2 regions of the Helicovermis profundi genome follow, and region 2 is predicted to be linked to the other one. Evidence: riboswitches for the same ligand, from Rfam matches in the RefSeq annotation. Region 2 holds a riboswitch; the other holds the start of a gene.
The links. A riboswitch is a leader RNA that binds a small molecule or an ion and turns the genes downstream of it on or off. The one in region 2 is predicted to bind cobalamin.
Positions count from the first base shown of each region.

Region 1: it holds a riboswitch for cobalamin, as region 2 does, so the genes downstream of both, AACH12_RS00350 (ABC transporter substrate-binding protein) here and AACH12_RS01975 (precorrin-8X methylmutase) in region 2, are expected to answer to the same signal.

Region 1 covers NZ_AP028654.1:65,709-73,873, reverse strand. The annotation lists gene AACH12_RS00370 (NfeD family protein) at 1-392, opposite strand, end outside; gene AACH12_RS00365 (sensor domain-containing diguanylate cyclase) at 593-1,861, shown strand; gene AACH12_RS00360 (ABC transporter ATP-binding protein) at 1,884-2,657, opposite strand; gene AACH12_RS00355 (FecCD family ABC transporter permease) at 2,658-3,701, opposite strand; gene AACH12_RS00350 (ABC transporter substrate-binding protein) at 3,741-4,700, opposite strand; cobalamin riboswitch at 4,759-4,890, opposite strand; gene AACH12_RS00345 (ArsR/SmtB family transcription factor) at 5,301-5,612, shown strand; gene AACH12_RS00340 (thioredoxin family protein) at 5,700-5,894, shown strand; gene mgsA (methylglyoxal synthase) at 5,949-6,347, opposite strand; gene AACH12_RS00330 (DUF134 domain-containing protein) at 6,362-6,742, opposite strand; gene AACH12_RS00325 (Fur family transcriptional regulator) at 6,744-7,181, opposite strand; gene AACH12_RS00320 (Lrp/AsnC family transcriptional regulator) at 7,271-7,711, opposite strand; gene AACH12_RS00315 (ribonuclease H family protein) at 7,861-8,165, shown strand, end outside.
Region 2 covers NZ_AP028654.1:464,092-472,256, forward strand. The annotation lists gene AACH12_RS01965 (polysaccharide deacetylase family protein) at 1-1,006, shown strand, start outside; gene AACH12_RS01970 (hypothetical protein) at 1,095-1,235, shown strand; cobalamin riboswitch at 1,284-1,475, shown strand; gene AACH12_RS01975 (precorrin-8X methylmutase) at 1,609-2,241, shown strand; gene cbiD (cobalt-precorrin-5B (C(1))-methyltransferase CbiD) at 2,278-3,402, shown strand; gene cbiE (precorrin-6y C5,15-methyltransferase (decarboxylating) subunit CbiE) at 3,389-4,039, shown strand; gene cbiT (precorrin-6Y C5,15-methyltransferase (decarboxylating) subunit CbiT) at 4,036-4,602, shown strand; gene cobM (precorrin-4 C(11)-methyltransferase) at 4,650-5,405, shown strand; gene cbiG (cobalt-precorrin 5A hydrolase) at 5,383-6,453, shown strand; gene cobJ (precorrin-3B C(17)-methyltransferase) at 6,446-7,177, shown strand; gene cobK (precorrin-6A reductase) at 7,174-7,920, shown strand; gene AACH12_RS02015 (MltG/YceG/YrrL family protein) at 8,016-8,165, opposite strand, start outside.

The DNA of each region.
Region 1 (8,165 bases), 400 kb from region 2:
TCAACTTGACTATCTACATAAATAGTATCATTATCAATATTTTTTGCACTCCATATTTGTCCTTCAACTTTAACTTGTCCTACTTTATGCCTTTCTATTCTTTTCACAACCACTCCGACTTTTCCTATTAAACTATCTATATTAGTTTTTTCTGTTCCAATTTTTAAATATTTTTTTGCTATTGGTCTCGTAAAAAACAATAAAATAATAGAAACCACCAAAAAAGCAATTAATTGAATTACAAAACCAAATCCTAATAAAGATAAAATTAGTGCAGCCAGACTTCCAAGGGCAAACCATATGGATGCAAGTCCAAACGTTAATGCTTCAATAACTATAAATGCAATTATTAATATTACCCACATGACAGATAGCTGAAATAATACTGACATAATACCTCCTCACCCAATATATTTATTACCTTATATACATAATACCTACCCGAATTGTATTTGTAAAGCAAAATTATATATTTTAATACTTTTTTAACAATTTTTGCTTTTTGATTATAATAAATATTATATGATAATTAAATCATTATTAGGGTATAATAAGAAAAGAAGAAAAATTATAAATTTAAGAAGGTGCTAACATGAAAAAAACTGTACGCTTTAAAGACTTTTTTATTATATTCGTTATAATAATCCTTTCTAGCATTATTGTTCCATATATGATTTTCACTAAATACATTTTTATTATTCAAATTTCTCTTATTTTATTATCATGTTTTACTAGTTACTTCTTTATTAAGAATTTTCATATTTCTCCAATATTAGATTCTGAAAATAATAATTTGAGAGATATATCAAATGCAAAAATTAAAAATGCTCTATTTGATATTAGTGATCTTATTATGAATTCATTAAATTCTAGCATGAGCGAGGTTCACAAAAAAGTTCTTGAATATGCGATTGAATTAATAGAAGATGCTCAAGCTGGTTCAATCGCCTGTGTTAGCAGTGATGATTATGTAGAATTTATTACATCAAAAGGTTATAATAATGAAAAACTTAAAGGGGTAAAATTTAAAAAAGAAAAAACTTTTTTATGGGTATATTCCAAAAATAAACCACTTGAACCAATTATAGTTAATAACACTACTGAATTTAATAACACTTACCTAGGTGATGAAAATATAAAAACTTTAAAAGAAGCTAGTGCAAATACTTTCAAGTCTACTTTAACATCGCCTATTTTTATCGATGATAAAGTGATTGAAGTTTTAAATATTGATAGTTTTAATGAGAATGCATTTACAGAAGAAGATAAAAAAATAATTAATATATTTACTTCATTAATTGGCATAACTTTAAAAAACCGTGCTCTTCTTGAAGAAGCCAATTTTTTATCTAGTCATGACAAACTAACAGAAATTTACAATAGGCGTTTTTTTGAAAAAGAATTTCTAAACTTTCAAGAAAAAGCATTTAAAGAAAATCACCCTTTTTCAATAGTGCTTTGCGATCTTAATTATCTAAAAAAAATAAATGATAACTTTGGTCATATTGCAGGTGATGAAGCGATTATAAGCGTTGTAAACGCTATTAATTCAGAAGTTAGTAAAGATGATATTTTCGCAAGATATGGTGGAGATGAATTCATTATTCTTTTCTCCAATTCAAATAAAAGTGATTCTGAAGCAAAAATGAAATCTATTTTTGATAATTTTGATAATTTCAAATTGAAAGTAGCAGGAGGCAAAGTACCAATCCAATTTAGTTATGGAATTTCTTCAGCGCCTGATGAATCAATTATGTTAGATATACTTGTAAAAATTGCTGATCAGAGAATGTACACACATAAAAGAGAGTTAAAAGAAACTAATAAAACAGACCCTAACTTTGCTTCTTTAATAAAATAAAACCTATATAATATATATAGGTTTAGTAAGGTATAACATATTTAGAACCCGTTATTGGGTTCTTTATTACTGCAACATTAACATCATAAACCTCTTTAATACTTTTTTCATTAACTATATTTTCACTACTACCACTAGAATATACCTTACCATCTTTTAATAATACAATATTATCTGCATATTCAATCGCTAAATTAACATCATGCAATATTGTAATTACAGTTATTCCTTTTTCTAGCGAAAGTTTTTTAATTAATTTCATTATCTCAACTTGATGATGAATATCCAAATAGCTAACAGGTTCGTCCAAAACTAAGACTTGTGGCTCTTGCGCTATTGCTCTTGCAATAATAGCTCTTTGTTTTTCACCACCACTCAAATTATTTATAAATCTATCTTTAAGTACATAAGTATCTGTTTTAATCATAGATTCTTTTACAATTAAATAATCCTCTTCTGTTTCTGTTTTAAATCTTTTTTGATAGGGCATTCTTCCCATCATAACAATTTCCTCAACTGTAAAATCATACTCAATAATGGTGCTTTGAGGAACAAGTGCAATTTTTCTACTTAACTCTTTTCTTTTATATTCATTTATTTCCTTGTTAGAAATATATATTGTATCTTTACTCGGATATAGTAGTTTAACTATATTTTTAACTAAAGTAGTTTTCCCAGAGCCATTTGGTCCTAATATACAATTAAACGATCCATGAGAAATTGATAAACTTATATCTTTAATTATTTCTTTATTTACATAACTATAATTTAAATTCTTTATTTCGACATTATTCATTTAATTTATACCTCCCATATTTTTATTTTTTACTAATAAATACAAAAAATATGGTGCTCCAAACATAGCAGTTACTACACCAATTGGTATTTCAGTTGGTGCTACTATAGTTCTTGAAATAGTATCTGAAATTACCATGAAAATACTTCCACCCACAATTGCAAATGGAATAAGTCTTCTATGATCTGGTCCAGAAATAATTCTAACCGCATGTGGTACTATTAAACCTACAAATCCAATTATACCACTCACCGAAACTGCTGCTGCTGTTGAAAGAGAACTAAGTACTAATAACACAATTTTCGTTTTTTCAACGTCAACGCCTAAACTCTGAGCAGAATCTTCACCAAGTAATAATAAATTCAAATCCTTTGCAAAAAAGATAAAAAGTATATTTACAATAATAAATGGAATTAATATTATATATATTTTGCTCCAACTAGCCGCAGAAACACTACCCATAGTCCAAAAAATAATTCTTTCAACTTGATCTCTATTTAATGCCATTAATAGTGAAATTATTGAAGATAAAAAAAAGTTAATTGCAATTCCTGCAAGTAGCAATGTTACAGTTGGCGTTTTACCACCAATTCTTGACAAATTATATACAATAAGTATAGATAATACAGCCCCAATAAATGCACCAACTACAACAGTGCTTATTCCTAAATAAGAAACTGTATTAAAAAAAATAATTACAATAGATGCTCCAAGTGCTGCCCCTGATGAAACTCCAAGAACATAAGGATCCGCCATAGGATTTTTAAAAACTCCCTGAAAAACAGAACCACTTGCAGCAAGAGAGCCACCAATAAGCGCAGATAATACTATTCTTGGAAATCTAATATTAAGAATAATCTGTAGATGTGAGTGTTTTATATTACTCACATCTACAAATTTATTAATAAGTGGTATTTTGCTTACAAGTATTTTTATAGAATCACTAAATGGAATTTTAACCGCACCAATAGTACTAACAAATACCATAAAAACAATTAATAATAATATACTAATAATTAAGTTTATAACAAAACTTTTTCTCATTTTTTACTCCAATTTCTATTCGTCCGATAACTTAGAAATTTATTTATAAATTCCTGGGTGAAGAATTTTAAACATTTCAACTAAGCCATCTGCAAGTCTTGGCCCTTGTCTATCAATTTGATTATTATCAATTTCAAATAATTTACCATTTTTAACTGCTGTTAAATCTTTATACCCATTCGCAGCTTCAATACCCTTTTTGGCATCAAAATATTTAGAGCAAATTAAAATTGAAGGATCTTTTTCAACAATTTTTTCTAATGAATAACTCCAATGTTCTCCATCTTTTGCTATATTATTTCCTCCAGCCATTTCAATTAAATCATTTATAAAAGTATCTCCAGTTGCAGTATAATCTCCATACTCACCAAAACCAACTACATAGTAAACATCAACCGGATCTAATCCTTTTGCTAATTCTTCAACTTTTGTAACTTTTGTCTTCATTCCGTCAATTACTTCTTTTGCATTTTTTTCATTATTAAGCAATTTACCTGTAGTATTTATTACATCATAAACTCCATCAAAACTTTCCTGAGGAACAAGTACAACTACTTTAAAGCCTAATTCTTCTAATTTTTTTAGTACATCTTCTTTGAAATGAGTTGATGCGATAATTAAATCTGGATCTAATTTTGTAATTTCTTCAATACTAGGATCTGATAAACTTCCAACAGAACTTACTCCACTAACTTTTTCTGGATAATTATCATAATCTGTTCTACCAACTAATTTATCACCCGCGCCTATTGCATAAATAGTTTCTGTTATACTTGGAGCTAATGAAATAACTTTCATAGGCTCTTTTTCTACTTCAACTTGTCTATTAAATCCATCGGTAATTGTTAATGGATATAATGATTTTACTTCTTTCTGAGTATCTGTAGCATTTGAATTATCTTCTTTTGAATTGTCTACAGCTGAATTTGAACAACCAGAAAAAACCAATACTAGACTTATTAGCATAGCTAATATAAAAGTGTACTTCTTTTTAAACATAAAAAAATCCTCCTAAAATATAATACTCTACGAGAAAATAAACATTACTCATCCTCGTGAGATTTCCAAGTTAAAGGCATGTGTCTGACTTAAAGATATGAACTATCTTAATACAGTGGCGGGACCGTGATGGATTCTTACCATCTTCCATATAATAAATAAATTTATTACCTTCAACTATTAAGTTCAACAACATTATAACACAAATAAAAAATAAATATACTTTTTTATTATAGATAGTTATCCACTTGTTATCAACAAATTTTGTTAATAACTTTCCTTAAAATTTTATAGTAAATGCTTATTATTATTTAAAAATAATCGAACAAAAATTCGATTTGTTAACATTACCCACAGACTTATCCACAGTTTTATATATAAAATAATTTTTAGCATCTTTTTTTTACTTAAAAAATCACATAATAAACACAATATATCGTTATTCATAATAATTAAACCACAATATCCTTTAAATTATTTTTATGTTCCTATATAAAAACAACTAGCTTATTATTAATAATATAAATAATCCACATTTTGTTGACAATACACACATTTTGAGTTAATATTATAATATTCTAATATTACTTTGGAGGTAAAATGTCCACATTAAATGATATAACATCAACTTTGCTAAAATCGATTGCCCACCCAACAAGAATTTCTATTTTAGAATTGCTTAGAGAAGAAAATACACTTTGTGTATGTACTATCTATGAGAAATTAAATTTAGAACAATCCAATATCTCTCAGCACTTAAAAATACTTAAAAATACAGGTATATTGCGCTCTAAAAAAAATGGGCTTCAAGTACTATACACTGTTGAATATCCAGAAATTTTCAAAATAATTGATTTAGCTAAAGACATTATTAAAATTGAAGCGCAAAAAATCAATGATCAGTTTAATTAATTTAATTTTTACTAGTAATTATTAATTTTTAAAGGAGTATTTATGAAAATTATAATCTATGACTTAAATTGCTGAGGTTTTTCAAGTATGATGCCCGTAGTTGACGCGGCTCTTAAAAGACTTAATCTACCGAACAATATAGAAGTAATTTATGATGAAAATCTTATGAAAAAAATAGGATTAAAGTATACTCCCGCTCTTGAAATAAACGGAGAAATAGTATACGAAGGAAAATATCCTGGTGTAAAGACAATGATTGATATGTTTAAAACTTATATTTAACATAAGTATATTAATAAAAAAATGTTATCTAATTTAAGATAACATTTTTTTATTTTAATATTCAGCTTTTATTGCTTTCCAGTCAGGATTCTTATTCATTGAGAGTAAAAGTATCTCTGCCGTAGTTATATTTGTAGCTACTGGTAATTTGTGTACATCACATAAGCGAAGAAGTGCCTGAACATCTGGTTCATGTGGCTGAGAAGTTAATGGATCTCTTAAAAAAATTACTAAATCCAACTTTTCATACGCAATTAAAGAACCAATTTGCTGATCTCCACCGAGTGGACCAGATAAATATCTTGTTATTTCAAGTCCTGTAACATCATGTATTCTTGTTCCTGTTGTTCCTGTAGCAAAAAGATTATGGTTTTTTAAAATCGATTTGTATTTAACAGAAAACTTAACTATATTATCTTTTTTCTTATCATGTGCAACTAATGCTATATTCATACTACACCTCTTTTTTATTTTTGATTTCTACCTCTTCCCATGCCTCTATTTCTTCTTTTTCTAATTATAGTAGAATCTTCTAATTTCTCTATACTATTATCAGTATCTACTGAATAATGACCACCATCTATTTTAATAGCCATTCCATTATATAATGCTGTAGCTACTTTTTTTCTTGCACTCTCAATTACAATCTGAAATGTCTGCCTTGATATATCCATTTTTTTCGCGCATTCAATTTGACTTAATCCCTCAATATCTTTAAGCTTTAAAGCTTCAAGTTCTTCAAATTTTAAAATAATTTCTTCTAATTCAAATTTTGAAATTCCTGCTGGTTTAAATATAGCAACTTCAGGTTCAAATGAAATTCTTCTTCTTTTCATTGGTCTAGGCATATTATTCCTCGCATTCCTCACAATAACCTTCCATAATTATTGTGACGTCTTCCACATTTTTATTATATTTTGTTTTTATATACTCTATCTCTCTTGAAATTTCTTTAGAAATTTCTTCATCATTATATTCTTCAATTTTTCCACAGTTAGTACATTTAAAATGAATATGAACATTATTTTCATGAAACATTTTCATTTCGAAACATCTCTCACCATCAATATTAATTTCTTTAATAACATTTTTTCTTTTTAAAATATCTAAATTTCTGTAGATTGTAGGAAGACTCACTTTTTTTTCTCTTAATGCCATATAACAGTCATCAGCATTAAGATGCTTTTCACTTACTAAAAAAAGTTTTATTAGCTCTCTTCTCGATCTTGTAACCCTAACATCTTTTGAAATAAGATAATTTTCTATTTTATCTAAATTAGTTAACATAAACGCTCCCTTAATAATATGGCATATGCTAATTATATATTTGTTTTCTAATAGTGTCAAATCGCTAACAATTTAAATAATAATTTTAACTATTTGGGAATAACAACTTTCGAAGTCTCTTTTAAGGTTGATAATGCAAGATAAGTATAAGTACTTTTAGCATGCTTATTTATGCTATCAATTAATATTTCTAAAGATTTAGCATCTCTTGTTTTTGCTTTAACAAAATAGCAAGTATCCCCAGTAACTTTATGTACCTCTTGAATTTCAGGTTTATTAGTTAAAAGTTCTCCCATTTCTTCAATAGTTATATCTCCTACTGGAACAGTTATAAATACAGTTATGTCTACTCCAACTTTGTCTGCATTAATTATTGCAGAATAGCCACTAATAACATCATCATTTTCAAGCTTTTTAACTCTTTCTTTAGTAGCCGTTGTTGAAAGTCCAATTATTCTTCCAAGTTCTGCTATAGATTTTTTACCGTCATTTTGAAGTTCCTCTAATATTCTAAAATCATATTGATCCAATTTATCACCTCTTTTAATTAAATTAACCCATATTATATACTACTATTAGCATTATATCAAATTATATCAACAATTTTAGAAGTTAACATAAATTTAACTTTTCTGATATACTATTACTAAGTAAAAAAGATTTAGTTGGAGGAAAAAATATGAAAATAGTAAATATATACACTGACGGAGGATGCTCCAACAACCAATCAGATATTAATACTGGTGGTTGGGGAAGTGTACTTGAATATAATGGAAAAACCAAGGAAATTTACGGGGGCGAAAAAAATACTACAAATAACCGAATGGAAATATTCGCAGTTCTAATGGCTCTAAAAGAATTAAAAACAACTGATTTAATCATAAATATATATTCTGATAGTTCATATGTAATAAATTGCCTGAAAGAAAAATGGTACATTAAATGGCAAAAAAACGGATGGATTAATTCACAAAAAAAGAAAGT
Region 2 (8,165 bases):
AAAAATCGAACCTAATAGTACAAATGTAGAAACTACAACTAGCAAAGAAGATTCAAATAAAGAAGATGTAAAAGAAGCTACTAATTTTACTGAGCTAAGCACGAAAGAACTTAAAAAAATTAAAGCGAACGAACTCGGTGAAATTATGGTTATTATGTATCATGGATTAAGTAAAAAAAATGCAACGTATTCTAGAACAGCTGAAAGTTTTAAGAAAGATCTTCAAGAGCTTTATGATAGTGGATTTAGACTACTTAGCCTTAAAGATTTTGTTAATGGAAATATTACAACTAAAGCGGGATATACACCTGTTGTTTTAACTTTTGATGATGGAAATAGGTCAAATTTTAATATATTAATTGATGAAAATGGTGATAAAGAGATTGATCCAAATTCGGTTGTTGGAATTATGGAAGATTTTTATGATAAACATAATGATTTTGGGCTTGAAGCAACGTTCTTTTTAAATGGTGGAACTCCATTTGGACAAAAGAATTTGGTTAAATATAAATTAAATCATATCATAAATGTAGGTATGGATATCGGAAATCATAGTTATCATCATGGACATTTTAAAACAATGGATGCAGATAAAATTGAAAATACTCTTGCAAATGTTGTAAAAGAATATGAACCACTTATGAATGGATATAAAATCAACACTCTTGCTCTTCCGTTCGGAGAAAGACCAAAGAATGACGCAGCTAAAGAAAAACTTGTATCCGGAAGCTATGACGGAACTAAGTATAATAATATTGCAATTTTAAATGTAGGATGGCGACCTTCTTGGTCAGCTTATAGTAAAAGATTTAATCCAAAAAGCATTTTAAGAGTACAAAGTGGAGATGGAAAATTACAATTAAGACATTGGCTTGATTTATACAAAGAAAAGCCAAGACTAAAATTTATTAGTGATGGCAATCCTAAAACTATCACAATAAGAGAAGGAAATGAAAAATATCTTTCTAAAGAGTCTTTGGATGAGTATAAAATAGTAACTTATTAGCGATTAACTTATTAACTAGGTTTGAATAAGCGAATTCTGGCTTAGTGATAAAGGCATATATTTTAACTAGTGTAAGGGATGTGAATTTATGAATAATCAAATAATTATATTTATTTTAATAGTATTTTTTATAATTTTAATTTCTATTCAATATTCTATAAATAAAATAATTGTTATACTAAAAAAAATAAGCGATCAATTAAGTATTATTAGTATGAAAAGTAAATAATTTTTTGTATTTACTTGCTTAAATCTTTTTGATAGGATGTAGTTAATAATTGAATATTAGATAATAGGTGCCTAAGTTAGAGTGATTCTAATGAGAGGATAATAGGGAAGACAGTTAAAATCTGTCGCAGCCCCCTGCTACTGTGAATACTACCGTTAAACAATACGTCACTGGATTTCTGGGAAGACGTTTAATGGGCTACGTATGAGCCAGGAAACCTGCCTACTATTGTTAAACGAGATACTTCAGGCGGGAAGACTACGAATTAAAACGGCCTTTTGGGCTGTTTTTTGTATATATAGGTATAAAATTCTTGCTTTTTTACCTGAAATGTAAATTTGAATAATACCTAGATAATATTGCGGAGGAATAAATGAGTAAATATCTTGAAGATTATATTAAAAACCCAATGAAAATTGAGGAAAGAAGTTTTGAAATTATATTAAGTGAATTAGGTAAACATAATTTTGATGAAAGAGAAATTAAAATAGTTCAAAGAGTGATCCATACGACTGCAGATTTTGAATATGCTAATTTAATAGAAATTCATCCTAAAGCTATTGATATACTTATGGACAGTTTGAGAAATGGAAATGATATATATGCTGATACTAAGATGGTTATGGCTGGTACAAATAAAAGAATACTAAAAGAATATAATTCAAAAATATATAATTTAGTTCACGAAGAATCAGTATTCAAAATCGCAAAAGAAAAAAATATTACTAGATCGATGGCGGCTATTGAAATTGCGGCTAAAGACAAAAATACTTCGATATATGCAATAGGTAATGCCCCAACAGCAATTTATAAACTACTTGAATTAGTTAAAGAAAAGAAAGCAAATCCATCTTTAGTAATCGGAGTTCCAGTAGGTTTTGTAGGTGCTGCTGAATCAAAAGAAGCTCTTAAAAATTCGGGTATACCTTATATAATTATTAATGGAAGAAAAGGTGGTAGTCCAGTTGCTGCAACTATTATTAACGCAATAATGTATCAAATGTAATGACTATTAATGAATTGACTAAAAGTAGGTGAAGTTTTGGAAAGGTATATAGAGAAAAACGGTAAAAAATTAAAATATGGTTATACTACAGGCTCTTCAGCAACTGCAGCTTCTAAAGCTTCGGCTATTATGTTGTTAAATAGAGAAAATGTAAATACAGTAAAAATTGATACACCTAAGGGATGGCCTCTAACTATTGATATTTACAATCAGGAAATAAATGATGATTATGCTCTTTGTTCAGTTATAAAAGATGGCGGAGATGATCCTGATATGACCAATAAAATGACTATATTTTCAAAAATTTCATTTAGAGATGATAAAGAAATTAATATATATGGTGGAATAGGCATTGGAAAAGTAACAAAAGAAGGTTTGAGTATTAAACCGGGAAATAGTGCAATTAATCCAGTTCCGCTAAGAACTATAGAAAAAGAAGTTAGAAGTGTTATAGGTGAAAATAGAGGTGCAAACGTTGAAATTTACGCACCAGATGGCGAAAATATTGCTAAGAAAACTTTTAATCCTAAACTCGGAATTGTTGGAGGTATTTCTATAATCGGGACTTCTGGCATCGTTGAACCTATGAGCGAAGATGCTTTAATTGAAACTTTAAAAATTGAAATGAGAATATTTAAGAAAAAACATTATGATAAAATTTTGCTAATATCACCCGGAAATTATGGAAGAGACTTTAGTAGAAAAATGGGTCTAAATATTGAAGAAATAATTAAATGTAGCAATTATGTAGGTCAAGTAATTGACGAAGCGCTTAAACTTGATATAAAAAAAATTCTTTGGGTTGGACACGCTGGTAAAATGGTAAAAATCGCAGGTGGTATATTTAATACTCATAGTAAAATAGCAGATGGAAGAATGGAAATTATTATGAGTCAACTCGCCTTAATTGGTGCTGAAACTGATCTTATTAAACTAATTAGTATATCAAATACAACTGATGAAGCATTTAAATACATTAAAGAATATAAGATGGATAAAGTATTTGATAATATCAGTAATAAAATCTCTGAAAAATTAAATAAGAGGGCATTTGATGAAATTCAAAACGGAGTTGTCTTATTTACAAATGAGCATGGGCTACTAAGTGTTTCTGATTTAGGTAATAAGATAATGGAGGAATTTAATATTGAACAAATTTAATATAGTGGGAATCGGACCAGGAAATCCAAAATATATTTTACCTATAGCAACTGAAATTATAGAAAACTCTGATATTTTGATTGGTGGAAGAAGAAATCTTGATTCTCTTAAATATTTAAAAAAAGAAGAATTTATTATTACTGGAGATTTAACTAAAACGATTGAATTTATAAGCGCGAATTATCAAAGAAAAAGAATATCTGTAATTTTATCAGGTGATACGGGATTTTATAGTATGCTTAATTTTTTAAGTAAACATTTTGATAAATCAAGTTTTAACGTTACAGCTGGGATTAGTTCACTTCAATATATGTATTCAAAACTAGCTCTTACATATCATAATGGCATATTAACTAGTGTTCATGGTAGACAAAATGATTTTTTAAATTTAATAAATGAAAAAGAAACGCTAGGGCTTCTTACAGATAAAAAGAATAATCCAAGCTTTATAGCAAAAGAGATGAAAGAAAATCTAATAGATATAGGTCAATTTGAAATTTATGTAGGAGAGAATTTATCCTATGAAAACGAAAAAATAACTGTGTATGCTGTGGATGAACTTGCAAAAGAAAAATGCGAATTTAGTGACTTAAATGTAGTTATTATTATAAATAAAAATGAATTGGAGAAAAAATGATAGGAATAGAAGATAAAGAATTTTTAAGAGGCAAAGTTCCCATGACAAAAGAAGAAATAAGAGTAATTTCACTTTCAAAACTTAGACTAAAGAAGAATTTTGTGGCTCTTGATATTGGAAGTGGCACTGGTAGTGTTTCGATTGAAATGGCAAAATTTTTAGAAGATGGATTAGTATATTCTTTAGAAAAAAAAGAAGAAGCATATAGTCTTTTTTTAAAAAACATAGAAAAGTTTAAAATTTACAATTGTAAAGCATCTTTAGGTGAAGCACCTAAAGACTTACCTAAAAATATAAAATTTGATGCTATTTTTATAGGTGGTTCTGGGGGAAATATTGAAGAAATTATTGATTATTCATATTTGAATTTAAATGAAACTGGAAGAATTGTCCTTAATTTTATTACTATTGAAAATACTTATAAAACACTAGATAAGTTAAACAAATCTAATTTTAAAGAAGTAGATATTATTTCTGTTAATATTGCAAGAGGTAGAAAAGTTGGCGGATTAACGCTTATGGAGAGCAATAATCCAATTTATATTATTTCAGCAACAAGGTAGAATAAGTATCTATATAAAATAAAAATAAATTATATAAGGATGGTATTATGAAAAAAGTATATTTTATTGGTGCGGGTCCTGGGGATCCTGAATTAATGACATTAAAAGGAAAAAGAATTGTTGAAACTTCAGATATTCTTATCTATGCAGGTTCTCTTGTAAATCCAGAGGTAATGAAATGGAGAAAAAAAGAATCAGATGTTTATAATAGTGCGTCTATGACTCTTGATGAAGTAATTGGAGTTATGCTTGAAGGTATAAAATTAAATAAGAAAATTGTTAGAATTCATACTGGTGATCCTAGCATTTATGGGGCTATTAGAGAGCAAATCGATAGATTAAGTAAAGAAAATATTGAGAGCGAAGTAGTTCCAGGCGTTAGTTCGTTTGTGGCTTCAGCTGCAGCACTTAATATGGAATTTACACTTCCGGATATAACACAAACAGTTATTTTAACAAGAATGGAAGGAAGAACTCCAGTTCCAGAGGAAGAATCTTTAGACAAACTAGCTTCACATAAGGCTTCAATGGCTATATTTTTATCAGTTCAAATGATTGATAAAGTGGTTGATAAACTTCTTGTGCATTATCCACTTTCGACTCCAGTGGCAGTTGTACAAAGAGCATCTTGGCCAGATCAATTGACTGTTTTAGGCAATTTAGAAAATATTTCTCAAAAAGTTAAAGAAGCAAACATAAGCAAAACTGCTCAAATTTTAGTTGGTAACTTTTTAGGAAATGAATATTCACTTTCAAAATTATATGATAAGAGTTTTTCTCATGAGTATAGAGATGCAAAATAAAAAAGTCGCAATATTTACTTTAACAAGAAAAGGTTATAGTTTGGGAAAAAAAATCTTAAATTTATATAATAATTCTAAACTTTATACTCTAAAAAAATATTCAGATGATATGAATTTAATTTATGATGAAGGATTTAAAGAAAGCGTAAAAAAAGAATTTTTAAATAGTGATTTACTTATATTTATTTCGGCAACAGGTATTGTAGTTAGAACGATTGCAGAGTTTATGGTAAGTAAAAAAACAGATCCTGCAGTTATTGCTATTGATGATAATGGAAATAACGTTATAAGTTTACTATCAGGGCATATTGGAGGAGCTAACTATTTTGCTAAACAAATTGCAGATTATATTAAGTCAAATCCTGTTATAACTACAGCTTCTGATGTTAACGGAAAACCTTCGGTAGATATGATAGCGATAGAAAACAACTTAATTCTTAAAGACTTTGAAAAAGCAAAGCTAATTACATCTATGTTTGTAAATGAAGAAGATGTACTTTGTATTTGTAGTGATAAAACTTTGAGTGATACTATTCAAAAAAAATATAATTTAAAAATTATTAAGAACAATGAATTAAACAATTCATTAACTAAAGTTGGTAAATTATTTATTACAAATGAAGAAATCGTAGAAGGTTGCGATGAGATTTCATCTATATTATATATTAAAAATTTAGTTATAGGACTTGGATGCAAAAGGGATACTTCTAAAGAAGATATTATTTCTTTTATTAAGGAAACATTTAAGAGTAATAATAAGTCGCTAAATTCTATAAAACATATTGCTACTGTTGATATAAAAGAAAATGAGATTGGAATTATTGAAACTGCAAAAGAATTTTGTAGAGATTTAATTATAGTTTCAAGAGATGAGATTAGAAATATTCAAGACAGATATATTGGATCTGATTTTGTATATAAAACAATAGGAGTTAGGTCTGTAAGTGAACCAGTAGCTGAATTGACTTCATTAGAAGGTAGATTTTTAATTAAGAAAAAAATTAAAAATGGAATTACTTTAAGTGTTTGGGAGGAAATAAATGAATAACAAAGGTAAAATATATGTAGTTGGAATCGGTCCAGGAAATTATGAACATATGACGGGTATGGCTATTAAAGCAATTGAAGAATCGGATATAGTGGTTGGTTATTCGACTTATCTAGATATTATTAAAGATTTAATTAAAGATAAAAAAACTGATACATCAGGTATGAAAAAAGAGAGAGAAAGATGTCTACTTGCGATTGATTACGCTAAAGAAGGTAATATAGTTGCAATGGTTTCAAGTGGTGATCCTGGAGTATATGGAATGGCTGGGCTTATTCTTGAACTTATTTCCGATGAAATTGAAGTTGAAATAGTACCAGGTGTTTCTGCGGCAAATGCCTCTGCTGCGGCCTTAGGCGCACCACTTATGCATGACTATGTAGTTATTAGTTTAAGTGATTTACTTACAGATTATGAATTGATAAAAAGAAGAATTGATGCGGCTGGAAGAGGCGACTTTGTAGTTGCAATTTATAATCCTAGAAGCAAAAAGAGAGTAAAGCAAATTGAAGATGCTAGGGAAATACTACTTAAATATAAGAAGAAAAATACGCCTGTTGGTATTGTAAAAAATGCAAAAAGAGTCGGTGAAAATGTTGTAATAACAACACTAGACACTATGTTAGAACATGAAATTGACATGTTCACAACCGTTATAGTTGGAAATAATAATTCCTATATAAAAGATGGGAAGATGGTTACTCCTAGGGGGTATAAGATTTGATTTTAGTAATGTCTGGTACATCGGATGGAAGAATAATTTCAGAAAAATTATCTAAAAAATTTAAGGTTATTTCTAGTGTTACTACTGATTACGGAGAAAAATTACTTAAAGACAGAGGTGTATCTGTTCATAAAGGAAAAATGAATTCAGAAGATATTATGAATTTTATAAATGTAAATAAAGTAAAGCTAGTAATAGATGCAACCCATCCTTATGCAAAAGAAGTTAGCCAAAATACCATTACTGCGTGTAAAAAATTAAATACTGAATATATTAGATATGAGAGGCCAAAAGATTTTACTCTAAGTGAAGACTATTTTTATTCGTATGAAGATGCACTAGAAGAGTTAAAAGAGACTAAAGGAAATATACTTTTAACAGTTGGAAGCAATAACCTATATAGATTTATGAGTGAAGATTTAAGACAAAGAATATATGCGAGAATTTTGCCTACCAGTAGCGTTTTAGAAATGTGCGAAAAACTTAAAATAAGTCCGGATAAAATAATTGCGATGAAAGGTCCTTTTACAAAAGAAATGAATAAACTTATTATAAAAGAATTTGATATAAAAACACTTGTAACAAAGGAAAGTTCAATTGCTGGTGGATTTCCTCAAAAGGTTGAATCAGCTCTTGAAAGTAAAATAAATCTTATAGTTATTAATCGCCCAGTAGTTGAATATCCGAATGAAATAAATGATATAAACGAACTTTTAGAATTAGTTTGTAGTAGAAATTCTTAGATAAGTAAAAAACACAATGGATTTGAAAGACTATTCATCTATCAAATTCATTGTGTTTTGTTAGTATTAATCTAATAAATGTGGTTAAAAATCTTTTATTTACCAACCAAAGTATGAATCATTTCATCAAGTGTCATATCGGTTTTTAAATTAAAATCTCCAGCTCTTAGGCTGACACCGAGTTTTAATTCTTCTACACGTTTTATAAAAGTTGTTGTATTATCTATCAATCCGTTTTGTTTTAG